DNA from 3 places in the Paenarthrobacter sp. YJN-D genome. Region 2 is predicted to be linked to each of the others. Evidence: predicted binding sites of a transcription regulator. Region 2 holds the regulator's gene; each other region holds the start of a gene.
What was found. The regulator HrcA, encoded in region 2, represses chaperone genes, less so after heat shock. The targets are predictions, from matches to a motif close to TTNGCACTCGNNNNNNNCGAGTGCNAA.
Positions count from the first base shown of each region.

Region 1 (4,386 bases), 1.1 Mb from region 2:
CCGAGAGCTCGGGCGCTGAAGTGTCATCTCCCAGTTCGCTGAACAGGTCGGGCTGGCCGAAAAGGCCCGCCTCGCCAAACAGGGTGGGCTCGAAATGTGGCCGGATGCTCCGGTCAGGACGCGCGGACGCCGGAAGTGCATTCGAGCCGGACACAGAAGCGACCCCGGAGGCCACGGCAACGGGCTCGGGCCGGACCGGTACCTCCGATACCGTCGTCGCTGCCGGAGATCCCTCGCCGGCAGCGGTTGCCTTCTCCTGGGCTCCAGGGAAGCCGGGGCCACTGCGCGGCGCTATGCCCTGCTGATAAGCCGTGGCCACCGCGCGTGCGCGCTCGTCCGCTGCCTCATTGAGGTCATGGCCAGCATGGCCCTTGACCCACTCAAACGTGTACTTGCGTCCCGCGATCGCGTGGTCGATCTCTTTGAGGAGGTCCACATTCAAGACGGGCTTCCCATCGGCCTTCCGCCAACCCTTTCGCTTCCAGCCCGGCATCCACTTGGTTATGCAATTGATGACGTATTGGCTGTCGCAAAGGATCAGCAGTTCTTCGTGAGGTACGTGGGCTGTTGACCGGAAAAGGTCAAGCACAGCCATCAATTCACCCTGGTTGTTGGTGCCGTGCGGCCACCCTCCCGCGCGCCAACAGGAGTCATCAACGTACCAGGCCCAGCCGGCCGGTCCAGGATTACCGAGGGCAGACCCATCGGCGGCAGCAATAATCGTCATGCATTAATCCTGCCAGACCGCACCGACACTTAAACGCGCCCGCGCCCCGGCAGCCAGCAGCAGGCTCCAAAAACCTGGCCGCAGACGCACAACGGCGGCCCCCACCGGAGTGGGGACCGCCGTCGCGTGTTTTCAAGCGTGAGCCTGGCGCTGTATCGCTACAGCTGTGGGGCTTAGAAGCCGCCCATGCCGCCCATGTCGTCGCCGCCGGGAGCCGGAGCGTTCTTCTCGGGCTTGTCTGCAACAACAGCTTCAGTGGTCAGGAAGAGACCAGCGATGGAAGCAGCGTTCTGGAGAGCCGAGCGGGTGACCTTTACGGGGTCGTTGACGCCGGCAGCCAGAAGGTCTTCGTAGACGCCCGTGGCAGCGTTCAGGCCGTGGCCGGAAGGCAGGCCGCGCACCTTGTCCACCACAACGCCCGGCTCCAGGCCGGCGTTGAAAGCGATCTGCTTCAGCGGTGCGTCGATGGCAACCTTGACGATGTTGGCACCCGTTGCCTCGTCACCCTGCAGGGTGAGGTTGGCGAACGCCTTGGCGCCTGCCTGGATGAGGGCAACGCCACCACCGGCAACGATGCCTTCTTCAACAGCAGCCTTCGCGTTGCGGACTGCGTCCTCGATGCGGTGCTTGCGTTCCTTGAGCTCAACTTCGGTGGCGGCACCGGCCTTGATGACTGCAACGCCGCCGGCCAGCTTGGCCAGGCGTTCCTGCAGCTTCTCGCGGTCGTAGTCGGAGTCGGAGTTCTCGATCTCGGCGCGGATCTGGGCCACGCGGCCTGCGATTGCGTCAGCGTCGCCGGCACCTTCAACGATGGTGGTCTCGTCCTTGGTGACAACAACCTTGCGGGCGGTGCCGAGGAGGTCCAGGCCGGCGTTTTCGAGCTTGAGGCCAACTTCTTCGGAGATGACCTGGCCACCGGTGAGGATGGCGATGTCGGCCAGCTGGGCCTTGCGGCGGTCACCGAAGCCCGGAGCCTTGACGGCAACAGACTTGAAGGTGCCACGGATCTTGTTGACGATCAGGGTGGCCAGGGCCTCGCCCTCGATGTCTTCGGCGATGATCAGCAGCGGCTTGTTGGACTGCATGACCTTCTCCAGAACCGTGACGAGTTCCTTCACGTTGGAGATCTTGGAGTTGACGATCAGGATGTACGGGTCTTCGAGGACCGTTTCCTGGCGTTCTGCGTCCGTGACGAAGTAAGCGGAGATGTAGCCCTTGTCGAAGCGCATGCCTTCGGTGAGCTCGAGTTCCAGGCCGAAGGTGTTGGACTCTTCAACCGTGATGACGCCTTCCTTGCCCACCTTGTCCAGGGCTTCGGCGATCAGGCTGCCGATTTCCGGGTCACCGGCGGAGATGGAAGCCGTAGCTGCGATCTCTTCCTTGGTTTCGATTTCCTTGGCGGAGGCCAGCAGTTCGCTGATGACTGCCTCAACAGCCTTCTCGATACCGCGCTTGAGGGACAGCGGGTCGGCGCCTGCGGCAACGTTGCGCAGGCCTTCCTTCACCAGTGCCTGGGCGAGGACGGTTGCAGTGGTGGTACCGTCGCCAGCGACGTCATCCGTCTTCTTGGCAACTTCCTTGACCAGTTCTGCACCGATCTTCTCGTAAGGATCGTCCAGCTCGATCTCCTTGGCGATGGAAACGCCATCGTTGGTGATCGTGGGGGCGCCCCACTTCTTTTCGAGGACGACGTTGCGTCCACGCGGGCCGAGGGTGACCTTGACGGCGTCTGCGAGGATGTTCAGGCCCCGCTCGAGGCCGCGGCGTGCCTCTTCATCAAATGCAATGATCTTGGCCATAACGGCGGTAGTCCTTTCGGGACAGTCGTTAAGAAGGTACCTGTCAGATGGGGTGCCCGCGACGGACGGTCCTTCACGTGCGGCCTCTGTATGCCCCGCGTTCCGAACCTCACCCCACCAAGGTGTTTCTTGATCTCCCAGCGATCCCACCACTGTCCGCCACCGGGGAAACCCGGGCCGGATTTAGCAGTCGAACCGCAGGAGTGCTAAATCAATAATTAGCACTCGACCGGGGAGAGTGCAAGCAGAGCCTCCACTTTTCGCAGTAAAAACACGGGTTTCAGCCGATAGCTGATGGCGATGCGGGACAACCCTGCAAGTCAGGCGACTCGAACACCCTCGGCCTGCGGTCCCTTCTGGCCCTCCCCCAGTTCGAACTCCACCCTCTGGCCCTCCTCCAGGGCACGGAAGCCATCCATCTGGATAGCCGACCAGTGCACGAAGACGTCGTCGCCGGACTCATCCACAGTGATGAATCCGTAGCCCTTTTCGGCGTTGAACCATTTGACGGTTCCCAATGCCATGATGCCCACACTTTCGCAGTAGCCAAGACCGGTTGCCGGGATCTCCGGACCGGAATTAGTCCACTGTAACCACAGTCACTCCGCCGGCGCTGCCCCCAATGGGCGGGGTGCTGGTTTTGTTATTGAGGCTTAACCGAGTTGGCCGTTTTGGGCCGTGGAGCCGCGCCGTTACTGGTAGCCGGGTCCCGCTACGACAACCAGCGGCTGCTGCACATCCGGGGTCTCAATGATCTTCTGGATGCCCAGGAGGGTTCCCAAGGCCTCTGCATTGGCCTTCTGCGCCGGAGCGTTGTAGAAGATCACCGAGGTCTGCTGGGGAATGCCGCCCCAGTTGGCTACCGTGCTGAGCGTCCAGCCACCGCCCTGCACCAGGCCTGCAACCCTGCCCGCCAAGCCGGCAGTACCTGCCCCGTTGTAAACCGCCACCGGAACGCTCTTGTCCACCGGCGCCGATGACGGCGTCGCTGACGGAGTGCTCGACGGCGTCGGCTGGGTGCTCGGTTCGCTGGAAGCGGGCGGGGCGCTGCTCGATTCGGAAGGCGCAGCGGACGGCGAGGTGGACGTTTGCTGGGGCACCGGCGTCGAGACGTTTGACGACGCGCTGGGCGCGACAAGCCCAAGGTTCGGCAGGATGAGGAACGCTACGAGGCCGAGCACCAGAGCCACAGCTCCAACAGTCAGAACCGGCCACAAGGTGGGACGCGCAATGTCCTGGCCGTCGCGATGAACGCCCTGCCGGGAGGTGTTCTGTGGGACCTGGTCGAATTCGTCCCTGGCATATTTGGTCATGGTGAAGCGTTGTCCTTGCTGGTTGCTGCTGACAGATCAGCCTGGCGATTTACGCGTCCGACCCCAAGCGCCGCGCTGTCCGCGCGCGTTGGCGGGACGTACGTAGTCTACGCAATCTCTTGACGAGCATGGGGTCGTGGGCCAGCGCGTCCTCGGTGTCGATCAGTGCATTCAGGATCTGGTAATAGTGGGTGGCAGAGAGGTCGAAGAGCTCCCGGATAGCCTGTTCTTTCGCGCCGGCGTACTTCCACCACTGCCGTTCCAGCGCCAACATCTGCTGATCACGCTCACTCAATGGGGAGTCGCTTCGGGTTCCGGCCGTGAGATCTTCCAAGGCCAACCCGTCGGCCTGCGGCGCCATTGGTTCCGGTGCTGGTTCTGCCACGGCACACTCCTTCGACGCTTGTTGGGGAAAATGTCCTACCCCCATGTTACGGGCGAATAACATCACTGTCATTCGCCCGACCTCCGCCACGCGGGAGACAATGGCCGGGTGACTGGCGAGGATGCTCTCTTTGATCTTGAACCTGCGGGCCCGGAGGACGCG
Region 1 is NZ_CP053549.1:1,847,146-1,851,531, reverse strand. Features, by position in the region: gene HMI60_RS08770 (ribonuclease HI family protein) at 1-727, opposite strand, end outside; gene groL (chaperonin GroEL) at 901-2,526, opposite strand; gene HMI60_RS08760 (cold-shock protein) at 2,847-3,050, opposite strand; gene HMI60_RS08755 (LytR C-terminal domain-containing protein) at 3,219-3,839, opposite strand; gene HMI60_RS08750 (DUF3263 domain-containing protein) at 3,889-4,224, opposite strand; gene HMI60_RS08745 (uracil-DNA glycosylase) at 4,333-4,386, shown strand, end outside.
Region 1: a site for HrcA is predicted at 2,710-2,736, ahead of groL (chaperonin GroEL). Genes of this name have one in related genera too.

Region 2 (4,386 bases):
CGAGCGGATCATGCTGGAGGCGCGGCTCGGAACGGGCCTTGCCGTAGATGCCCTGGATGCGATTGGGCGCCACGCGATGGCGGGCCTCATTGCTGACGAACTGGTTGATCCGGTTCAGGCATTCAAGGGACGACTGGTTCTTACCCTTAAGGGCAGGTTGCTCGCAGATGCCGTAGTCCGCAGGATCCTGCCGGACTGACCTTCGCCTGGGACTGACAGCCCGGTACCGTACCCCCCGGACCCCCCGGATTCATCGGGCGGATCGGGGTCCTACTTGATCCAGCGCAGGTTGAAACGGTAGCGGTGGGGCTGGCCGTGGTTGACCCGGATGCCCGCTGAAACAGAGAAGCACGTCAGTGCCACCCAGATACCCGTGGCAATGACGGCAAAAATGTTTCCCACCACCGGCAGCAGGACAAGGATGTTGGCCAAGACGGCGGCAATGGTGGGAGGCAACGTGAAATTCAGTGCCTCCTTGGATTCCTGCGCTGTGAACGGCCCGCGGTCGCGGAAAATCAGGTAGATCAGGAGAGCCGGCAAGCATCCAAGGATGCCGCCGAAGTGGGCCAAAGTGGCCCACTGCCTGTCCTCGCTGGCTGTCAACGGGAGTGCGTTGGCAGGGGCGCCATGGTACTGGGGCCGGCCTGCGGCGCTGCCCGGTTCTTCAGGAGCGTTATCTGCCACGGTGTCTTCCCTTTGCTTTAAATGCTTTAAAGATGCTGCTGTGTTGCTGTCCAAGAATACCGGGCCGCGCGTCCTTCCCGGGACCAACGCCCCGGAAGCATGCCGGATCCTGATGATCCGGACCGTGGACTACGGGACGGTGAGGAAGTCGATGACTTCTTCCACACGCCCCAACAACGATGCCTCAAGGTCCGCATAGCTGTGCACTGCGCCCAGCAGGCGCTGCCAGCCCAGCCCGATGTCCTCCGCTGTTTCGTGGGGCCAACCGAAGGCCGTGAGAATCCCGGTCTTCCAATCAGTGCCGCGGGCAACGGCAGGCCATTGCTCGATGCCCAGGACCTTCGGCCGGATGGCCTGCCACACGTCCACATAAGGGTGGCCCACGATCAGGACGTTGCCTGCAGCGCCGGGGACAGTCATGGCCTCGGCTGCGATCCGGGACTCCTTTGAGCCCGCCACGAGGTGGTCCACCAGGATGCCAAGGCGGCGGCCGGGACCGGGTCGGAAGTCGGCAATGGCGGACTTGAGGTCGTCCACGCCGTGGAGCGGTTCCACCACAATTCCTTCAACACGGAGGTCGTCACCCCAGACTTTCTCCACGAGTTCAGCGTCGTGCTTGCCCTCCACCCAGATGCGGCTGGCCTTCGCGACCTGCGCCCGTTGCCCCTGGACCTTTACCGAACCCGAGGCCGTGCGATTCGCCTGAACCGCTGAAGCGGGCCGGCGAGGGGCCGGAGGCATCAACCTGATCGCTTGTCCTTCGAGAAGGAATCCGTACCCGAGTTGGAACGACTTCGTTTTACCGCGCCTGTCCTCGAGCGACACGATGTGCATGCCACCGGTCTTTTCCACCCGGGTGACTTCGCCCACCCATCCTGACTGGACGTCTTCGAGGACCATGCCGCGTTGCACCGGCACCTCAGGGAGCTGGCGTTTGGCTGGAGCGGTCAGGTCCTGCGGGCCCCAATTGTCGAAAGCCAAGGAATTCCTACCTCTGTGGTGATGTGAAAGGGGACAGGGGCGGGTTGCCGTCCGCCGGTATCGGGACGCCGCCCTGGATGCAGTCCTCGGACGGTTTCAATGCTAACAACGTGGTGGCTCATACTAGACTTGTTAGCACTTGGGCATGTTGAGTGCTAAGTGTGCGGTGATCCATTGGAGGTCCCGCGGGGACCGGTCCCATGGACCATGGCAGTCGTCAGGAGGTGTAGCAATGAGTGAGCCACGCAAATTGGAAGTGCTGCGTGCCATCGTTGAGGATTACGTGCATTCCCGGGAGCCGGTGGGATCGAAAGCCCTCGTTGAGCGTCATCACCTGGGTGTTTCCAGTGCCACCATCCGCAATGACATGGCTGTCCTGGAAGAAGAAGGTCTCATTGCCGCCCCGCATACCAGCGCCGGCCGAATCCCCACTGACAAGGGCTATCGCCTGTTCGTTGACCGCATCTCCCAGGTCAAGCCGTTGTCCGCCGCCGAGCGTCGGGCAATTCATTCGCTGCTTGAAGGACCCGACGACGTCGATGACATTCTTGAGCGCACAGTACGGCTCCTCTCCCAGCTGACCAACCAGGTCGCCGTCGTGCAGTATCCCCACTCGCACCGCGCATTGGTCCGCCACGCGGAGTTCGTTCTGCTGGCCCCCAAACAGGTGCTGGTGGTCCTCATTGCGGACACCGGGAGCGTCGTGCAAAAAGTCATCGACGCCGGTTCGGACGTGGGGAACGAGGCTTTGATGTTGTTGAGGTCACGATTCCTTGGCAGCATCGCCGGCACCCAGCTGGCACTCCTGCCGCAGGTGTTACCGTCGGTGGTGGCCCTTTGCCCGCCGGATCTTCGTGCCCTCGCCCAAAGGCTGGCCAATGGCTTGGAATCCCTGAGCGACACCAGCCGTGAGGAACGCATTCTGATGGCCGGTACGGCCAACCTCGCACGTTCCAACGTTGACTTCCCGCTAAGCATCGGTCCCGTGCTTGAGGCCCTTGAGGAACAAGTTGTCATGCTCCGGTTGTTGTCGGACATGGGAGACGATCCCCGGGGCGTGACAGTCAGCATTGGCCGGGAGAATCCGTACGACGGCCTGGCCGAGGCCTCTGTAGTGGCCACCGGCTACGGTTCCGGCGCCAAGGTGGGAATCCTTGGACCGACCCGCATGGACTATCCCACCACCATGGCAGCAGTTCGTGCCGTGGCCCGTTACCTTTCCCGCATTCTCGGCGGCTGAACACCGGCCCGGGAAAACATCCGCAGTACAACCAGGAAGAGATACCGACTTTGAGCAGCCACTATGACGTTTTGGGAGTCTCGCCGGAAGCCACCGGGGAAGAGATCAAAAAGGCGTACCGCAAGTTGGCGCGGAAACTCCACCCGGACGTAAACCCGGGTGAAGATGTCGCGGAGCAGTTCAAGGCCGTGACGCACGCTTACGAAGTGTTGTCAGATCCCCAGAAGCGCCGCGTCTACGATGCCACGGGCAACGAGAACGGCACTGATAACGGCTTCGGCGGCGGCTACGCCGGCCAGGGCTTCGCCTTCCAGGACATCTTCGACACGTTCTTTGGCGGCGGCGGTGGACACGGAGGGCCCGCCTCCCGCGTACGACGTGGCCAGGACGCCCTTATCAGCGTTCGGATCGACCTCAAGGATGCCGTGTTCGGCGTCAACAAGAAGCTTGAAGTGGACACAGCCGTGGTCTGCCCCACCTGCGACGGCAGCTGCTGCCGCCCGGGAACCCACCCTGAACGCTGCGACATCTGTGGTGGCAGCGGCCAGGTTCAGCGCGCCGTCCGCTCCATCCTGGGGCAGGTCATGACCACCGCCCCCTGTGGTTCCTGTGAAGGCTTCGGCACCGTCATCAAGGATCCCTGCAACGAATGCAACGGCCAGGGACGCATCAGGAGCCGCCGTTCGCTCACCATCAAGGTTCCCGCCGGCGTCGCTACCGGTACGCGAATCCAGCTGTCCGGCCAGGGCGAAGCAGGACCCGCAGGTGGTCCGGCCGGTGATCTCTACGTGGAGATCCGCGTCAACAACGATTCCACGTTCGTACGCGAAGGCGACGACCTCCACGCCACCCTCAGCGTGCCCATGACGGCTGCTGCCTTGGGGACCGACGTGCAGCTTGAGACGTTCGACGGCGCACAAGACATCGAAGTGAAGGCAGGCACGCAGTCCGGAGAGGTCATCACCCTTCGTGGCCTCGGCGTAACGCACCTGCGGGGCTACGGCCGCGGCGATCTGAAGGTTCACCTGCATGTGGAAACACCTACCAAACTGGACCATGCACAGGAAGAACTCCTCCAGCAGCTTGCCAAGCTCCGCGGCGAGCAGTTCACCGAAGGAAAACTGGTGGCCAGTGGTGGCATGTTCGCAAAGCTCCGGGACAAGCTCGGTAACCTGTAGCAGTGAGCAACCCCGTTTTCTTTACGCCGGCCGGCAGCCTCAGCCACGTAGCGCCCGGTACTGATTTTGTCTTGCAGGGTCCGGAGGCCCGCCACGCAGTGACGGTGAAGCGCTTGGCCGTCGGTGAATCCGTTGACATCGCCGACGGCGCAGGTGCCCGTCTCACTGGAGTGGTCGCCGAAGCGGCGCCCGGTGCCCTGACGGTCACCGCCACCGACATCGTCTTCGAAGCCCAGCCGGACGTTCGATTGGTACTGGTTCAGGCGTTGGCCAAGGGTGATCGCGACGAGCTCGCAATCGAGA
Region 2 is NZ_CP053549.1:777,540-781,925, reverse strand. Features, by position in the region: gene hemW (radical SAM family heme chaperone HemW) at 1-199, shown strand, start outside; gene HMI60_RS03650 (DUF4870 domain-containing protein) at 271-684, opposite strand; gene HMI60_RS03645 (DUF3097 domain-containing protein) at 814-1,665, opposite strand; gene hrcA (heat-inducible transcriptional repressor HrcA) at 1,898-2,905, shown strand; gene dnaJ (molecular chaperone DnaJ) at 2,956-4,083, shown strand; gene HMI60_RS03630 (16S rRNA (uracil(1498)-N(3))-methyltransferase) at 4,086-4,386, shown strand, end outside.

Region 3 (4,386 bases), 2.1 Mb from region 2:
CCGCGCAGGTGGTGTTCGATGTGGTGGCCCTTCCCTCCGAAACGCCGCTCATCACCGCCGCGCGCGCTGCGGGCAAGCCGGTCATCACAGGAGCCGAGGTCATCGCCATTCAGGCCGAGGAACAGTTCGTCCTGTACACCGGCGTTCGCCCGACGCCCGGCCAAGTACGGGAGGCCTCGGAATTCTCGCGTCGCTGACGCCGCAGGCCTGCTAAGCCTGGGCGGTCACCGGTTCCACCACGACAGCCACTCTTTCCTCGCCGATCCTGGTGAGGACAAGGGTGGCTGTTTTCGCATCCTTGTCCTTTGCGGGTTTGGCGGGGAGCAGCTGCTTCCGCAGTTCCTCGGGTGTCACTGCCGTGCCGCGCTTCTTGATATCCAACACGGTGATGCCGTTCGACTTCACCCAGGCCTTGAGGGCCTTGACGTTGTACGGCATGACGTCCAGCACCTTGTAGGCCCGGGCAAACGGAGTGTCGTGGAGTTCCGGGGCGCAGATATACGCGATGTGCTCGTCCACCAGGTGCCCGCCCAGCCGCTCGGCGACGTCGGCCACCAGGCCTGCGCGGATCACCGCACCGTCGGGTTCGTAGAGAAAGCCTTCAACAGGCCCGACGGCGGCTTCCGGGCCACCGCCGAAGTCCTCGCCGCTGGTGATTTCGGCGGCGCCCTGGCTGCCAAGGAGCAATGCGGCGCGGCGGACGCCCGGGCGGGCTACTGAGTTGAACCACAGGGTGGCCTCGGTGACATCGCCGCCCACGGAAACCCATTGGGCCTCGCAGCCCGAAGGCACCGAGTCGTGGGGGATGCCCGGGCCCATCTTTACCCCTACCGCACGCCCTGTGGCCGCCACGCTCTCCACGAAGGACAACGGGGGCGAGAACGCCTCCGGGTCCCAGATTCTTTTGGTTCCCGACGTGGACGTGGTGCGTCGGGCAGGGTCCATCCACACGCCGTCGATGCCCTCGAGGTCCATTGATTCCGCGTCCGAGTGCACCACCGTTGCATGCGGGAAAGGCATGAGGTTGATCATGGCGCAGGCAGCGGTGGTTTCGTCCATCTCCACAGCGGTGACAGCAATGTCCATGGAAGCCATCGCCATGGAATCGGCGCCGAGGCCGCAGCCGAGATCGGCCACATGGGTGATGCCGGCCTGGGCAAAACGTTCGGCGTGTCGGGCGGCGACGTTCAGCCGGGTTGCCTGCTCCAGGCCCGCCTGGGTGAACAGCATCTGCCGGGCGAACTCACCGAACTTCGCCTCGGCCCGGGTCCGTAAGCGTGATTGGGTCAGGACGGCGGCCACGAGTTCCGGGGAGTGGCCGGCCTTGCGGAGGCTGGCATTGACGCTGAAGGCATCAGCCTCACGGTAGGGTCCCAGCGAGGCAAGAAGCTCCCAACCTTCAGTGGTCAATAAAGGTGCGATCTGTTCCTGCGGTGCATGAGGCATGGGAACAAGCCTAACGTCGCGCGTCATGGCTGCGTGACTGGGGAATCAGCCGGATAGGGTTGTTTTCATGGAAGACAACGCAGCACCACAGCCCTCCCGCCTCACCACGTATGCCCGTCCCGCCCTGATCGCGGGCGCTGTCATCGCGGTGGTCTGCATAGGCTTGCTGATCGTTATTTTCGCGCTGGATTCCTTCAACGCAGCGGCCTACTCCGTCAGTGGCAAGAGCGTGAACGATGCGACGGATGAGGCACGCGACATCCGCGACCTCTACGCCGGTGCGCGCCTCGGCGGGATCATCGCGCTGGTGGTTTCCGGCCTCGTGGCGGTGGCTTCGGCGGTGGTGCTCTACCTGAACCGCGGCAGCGCTTCCTTGGATGAGGACGACGACGGCGAAGACTACGACCTTGATGACCTCAGGGACCAGTGACAACGTTCACCGATGACGAAATGCTGGCACTCACCTTGACCGAGTGCTAACGCCTTACATAGAGTCTAGTTAGCACTCTCCCCTTGAGGGTGCTAATCACGCCAGGCGTCCACCGGCACCGCGACGACGGTTGTACGCCACGGCACCCTAGTTCTTAGTCCATGAATCAGCTCATGAAAAGGAGAGTCCGAGTGTCGGTCTCGATTAAGCCTCTTGAGGATCGTATTGTTGTTCGCCCGCTCGAAGCAGAGCAGACCACGGCTTCCGGCCTGGTTATTCCGGACTCCGCGCAGGAGAAGCCGCAGGAAGGCGAAGTTGTTGCAATCGGCCCCGGCCGCTTCGATGACAACGGCAACCGCGTACCGGTTGACGTAGCTGTTGGCGACGTCGTCATCTACTCCAAGTACGGTGGAACCGAAGTCAAGACCGGCGGCAGCGAGTACCTCGTTCTGTCCGCCCGCGACGTCCTTGCGATCGTCGTAAAGTAACTTCCTGGAGCCCCGCACCGCCGTCGCGTTGGAATCATTCCGAGCGTCAGCGGTGCGGGTTTTCTGTCTCGAAAGGACACAACCATGGCAAAGCAGCTTGCTTTTAACGATGCTGCCCGCCGGTCTCTTGAGGCCGGTATCGACAAGCTCGCCAACACTGTCAAGGTGACGCTGGGCCCGCGCGGCCGCAACGTCGTCCTGGACAAGAAGTGGGGCGCCCCCACGATCACCAACGATGGTGTCACCATCGCCCGTGAAGTTGAGCTTGACGACCCCTACGAGAACCTTGGCGCCCAGCTTGCCAAGGAAGTAGCCACCAAGACCAATGACGTTGCCGGTGACGGCACCACTACGGCAACCGTGCTGGCCCAGGCCCTGGTCAAGGAAGGCCTGCGCAACGTTGCTGCCGGCGCAGCTCCCGGCGAGATCAAGCGCGGCATCGAAGTTGCAGTGGAAGCCGTCGCTGCACGCCTCCTGGAGAATGCCCGCGAAGTCGAAGGCACCCAGGTAGCCAACGTCGCAGCCATCTCCGCGCAGAGCGATGAAGTCGGCGAGCTCCTCGCCGAGGCCTTCGGCAAGGTAGGCAAGGATGGTGTCATCACCATCGAAGAGTCCTCCACCACGCAGACCGAGCTGGTCCTCACCGAGGGCATGCAGTTCGACAAGGGCTACCTCTCCCCGTACTTCGTCACCGACGCAGAACGCCAGGAAGCTGTCCTCGAAGACGCCCTCATCCTGATCAACCAGGGCAAGATCTCCTCGCTGCAGGACTTCCTGCCGCTGCTCGAGAAGGCCCTGCAGGCCAACAAGCCCCTCTTCATCATCGCTGAGGACATCGAAGGCGAAGCCCTTTCCACCCTGATCGTCAACCGTATCCGCGGCACGCTCAACGTCGTTGCCGTCAAGGCTCCGGGCTTCGGCGATCGCCGCAAGGCCATGCTCCAGGACATCGCTACGTTGACCGGTGCGCAGGTAGTTTCCCCGGACCTGGGCCTGACGCTGGACTCCGTTGGCCTCGAGGTACTCGGTACCGCCCGCCGCATCACGGTCACCAAGGACAACACCACCATCGTTGACGGTGCCGGTTCGGCCCAGGACGTTGCCGACCGCGTTGCACAGCTCCGCGCTGAGCTGACCCGGACGGATTCAGACTGGGACAAGGAAAAGCTGCAGGAACGCCTGGCCAAGCTCGCTGGCGGCATCGGCGTCATCAAGGTTGGCGCAGCCACTGAGGTTGAGCTGAAGGAAAAGAAGCACCGCATTGAGGACGCCGTTTCCTCGACGCGTGCAGCCCTCGAAGAAGGCATCGTTTCCGGTGGCGGTTCCGCCCTGATCCACGCCCTGAAGGCCCTGGACGAGTCCCAGGCAGTCAAGGACCTCGAAGGTGATGCTGCGGCCGCTGTAGGCATCGTTCGCCGCGCACTGGTCCAGCCGCTGCGCTGGATCGCGCAGAACGCCGGCTTCGACGGTTTCGTGGTCACCGCCAAGGTTTCCGAACTCGAAGCCAACCACGGCTTCAACGCCAAGTCCGGCGAGTACGAGGACCTGATCGCCGCCGGCGTGATCGACCCCGTCAAGGTCACCCGCTCTGCACTCCGCAACGCCGCTTCCATCGCTGCCCTGGTTCTCACCACCGAGACCCTGGTTGCCGAGAAGCCCGCTGAGGAAGAAGACGCACACGCAGGCCACCAGCACTAAGCGCCTGTCCCGCGGAAACCCCGGTCGCACCGAGTTGTGACCGGGGTTTCTGCTGTTAAGATCCTGTGCGATGCATCACAACTTCCGGACCGGCGTATCGCATTGGCCGCAGGGACCCGAATGAGGCATCGGCACAGGTCACACACAGGAAGAGCTGCAAGAATGGATGGCTGAACCGGGCCCGGGGGAGGTGCGGAAGGCGGTCAGCAGCATCCTCGAACTGGGGGCGGGTGGGCTGAACCGCGTATTATGGATGCTTTGTGCCAGCCGCTTTAAGGAACTGCCTAACGTGACTACCCCAGCGATTACAGCCCCTGCCCACCG
Region 3 is NZ_CP053549.1:3,004,271-3,008,656, reverse strand. Features, by position in the region: gene HMI60_RS13915 (shikimate 5-dehydrogenase) at 1-197, shown strand, start outside; gene HMI60_RS13910 (class I SAM-dependent methyltransferase) at 211-1,446, opposite strand; gene HMI60_RS13905 (hypothetical protein) at 1,514-1,876, shown strand; gene groES (co-chaperone GroES) at 2,068-2,364, shown strand; gene groL (chaperonin GroEL) at 2,449-4,062, shown strand; gene HMI60_RS13890 (acyltransferase family protein) at 4,316-4,386, shown strand, end outside.
Region 3: a site for HrcA is predicted at 1,900-1,926, ahead of groES (co-chaperone GroES). Genes of this name have one in related genera too.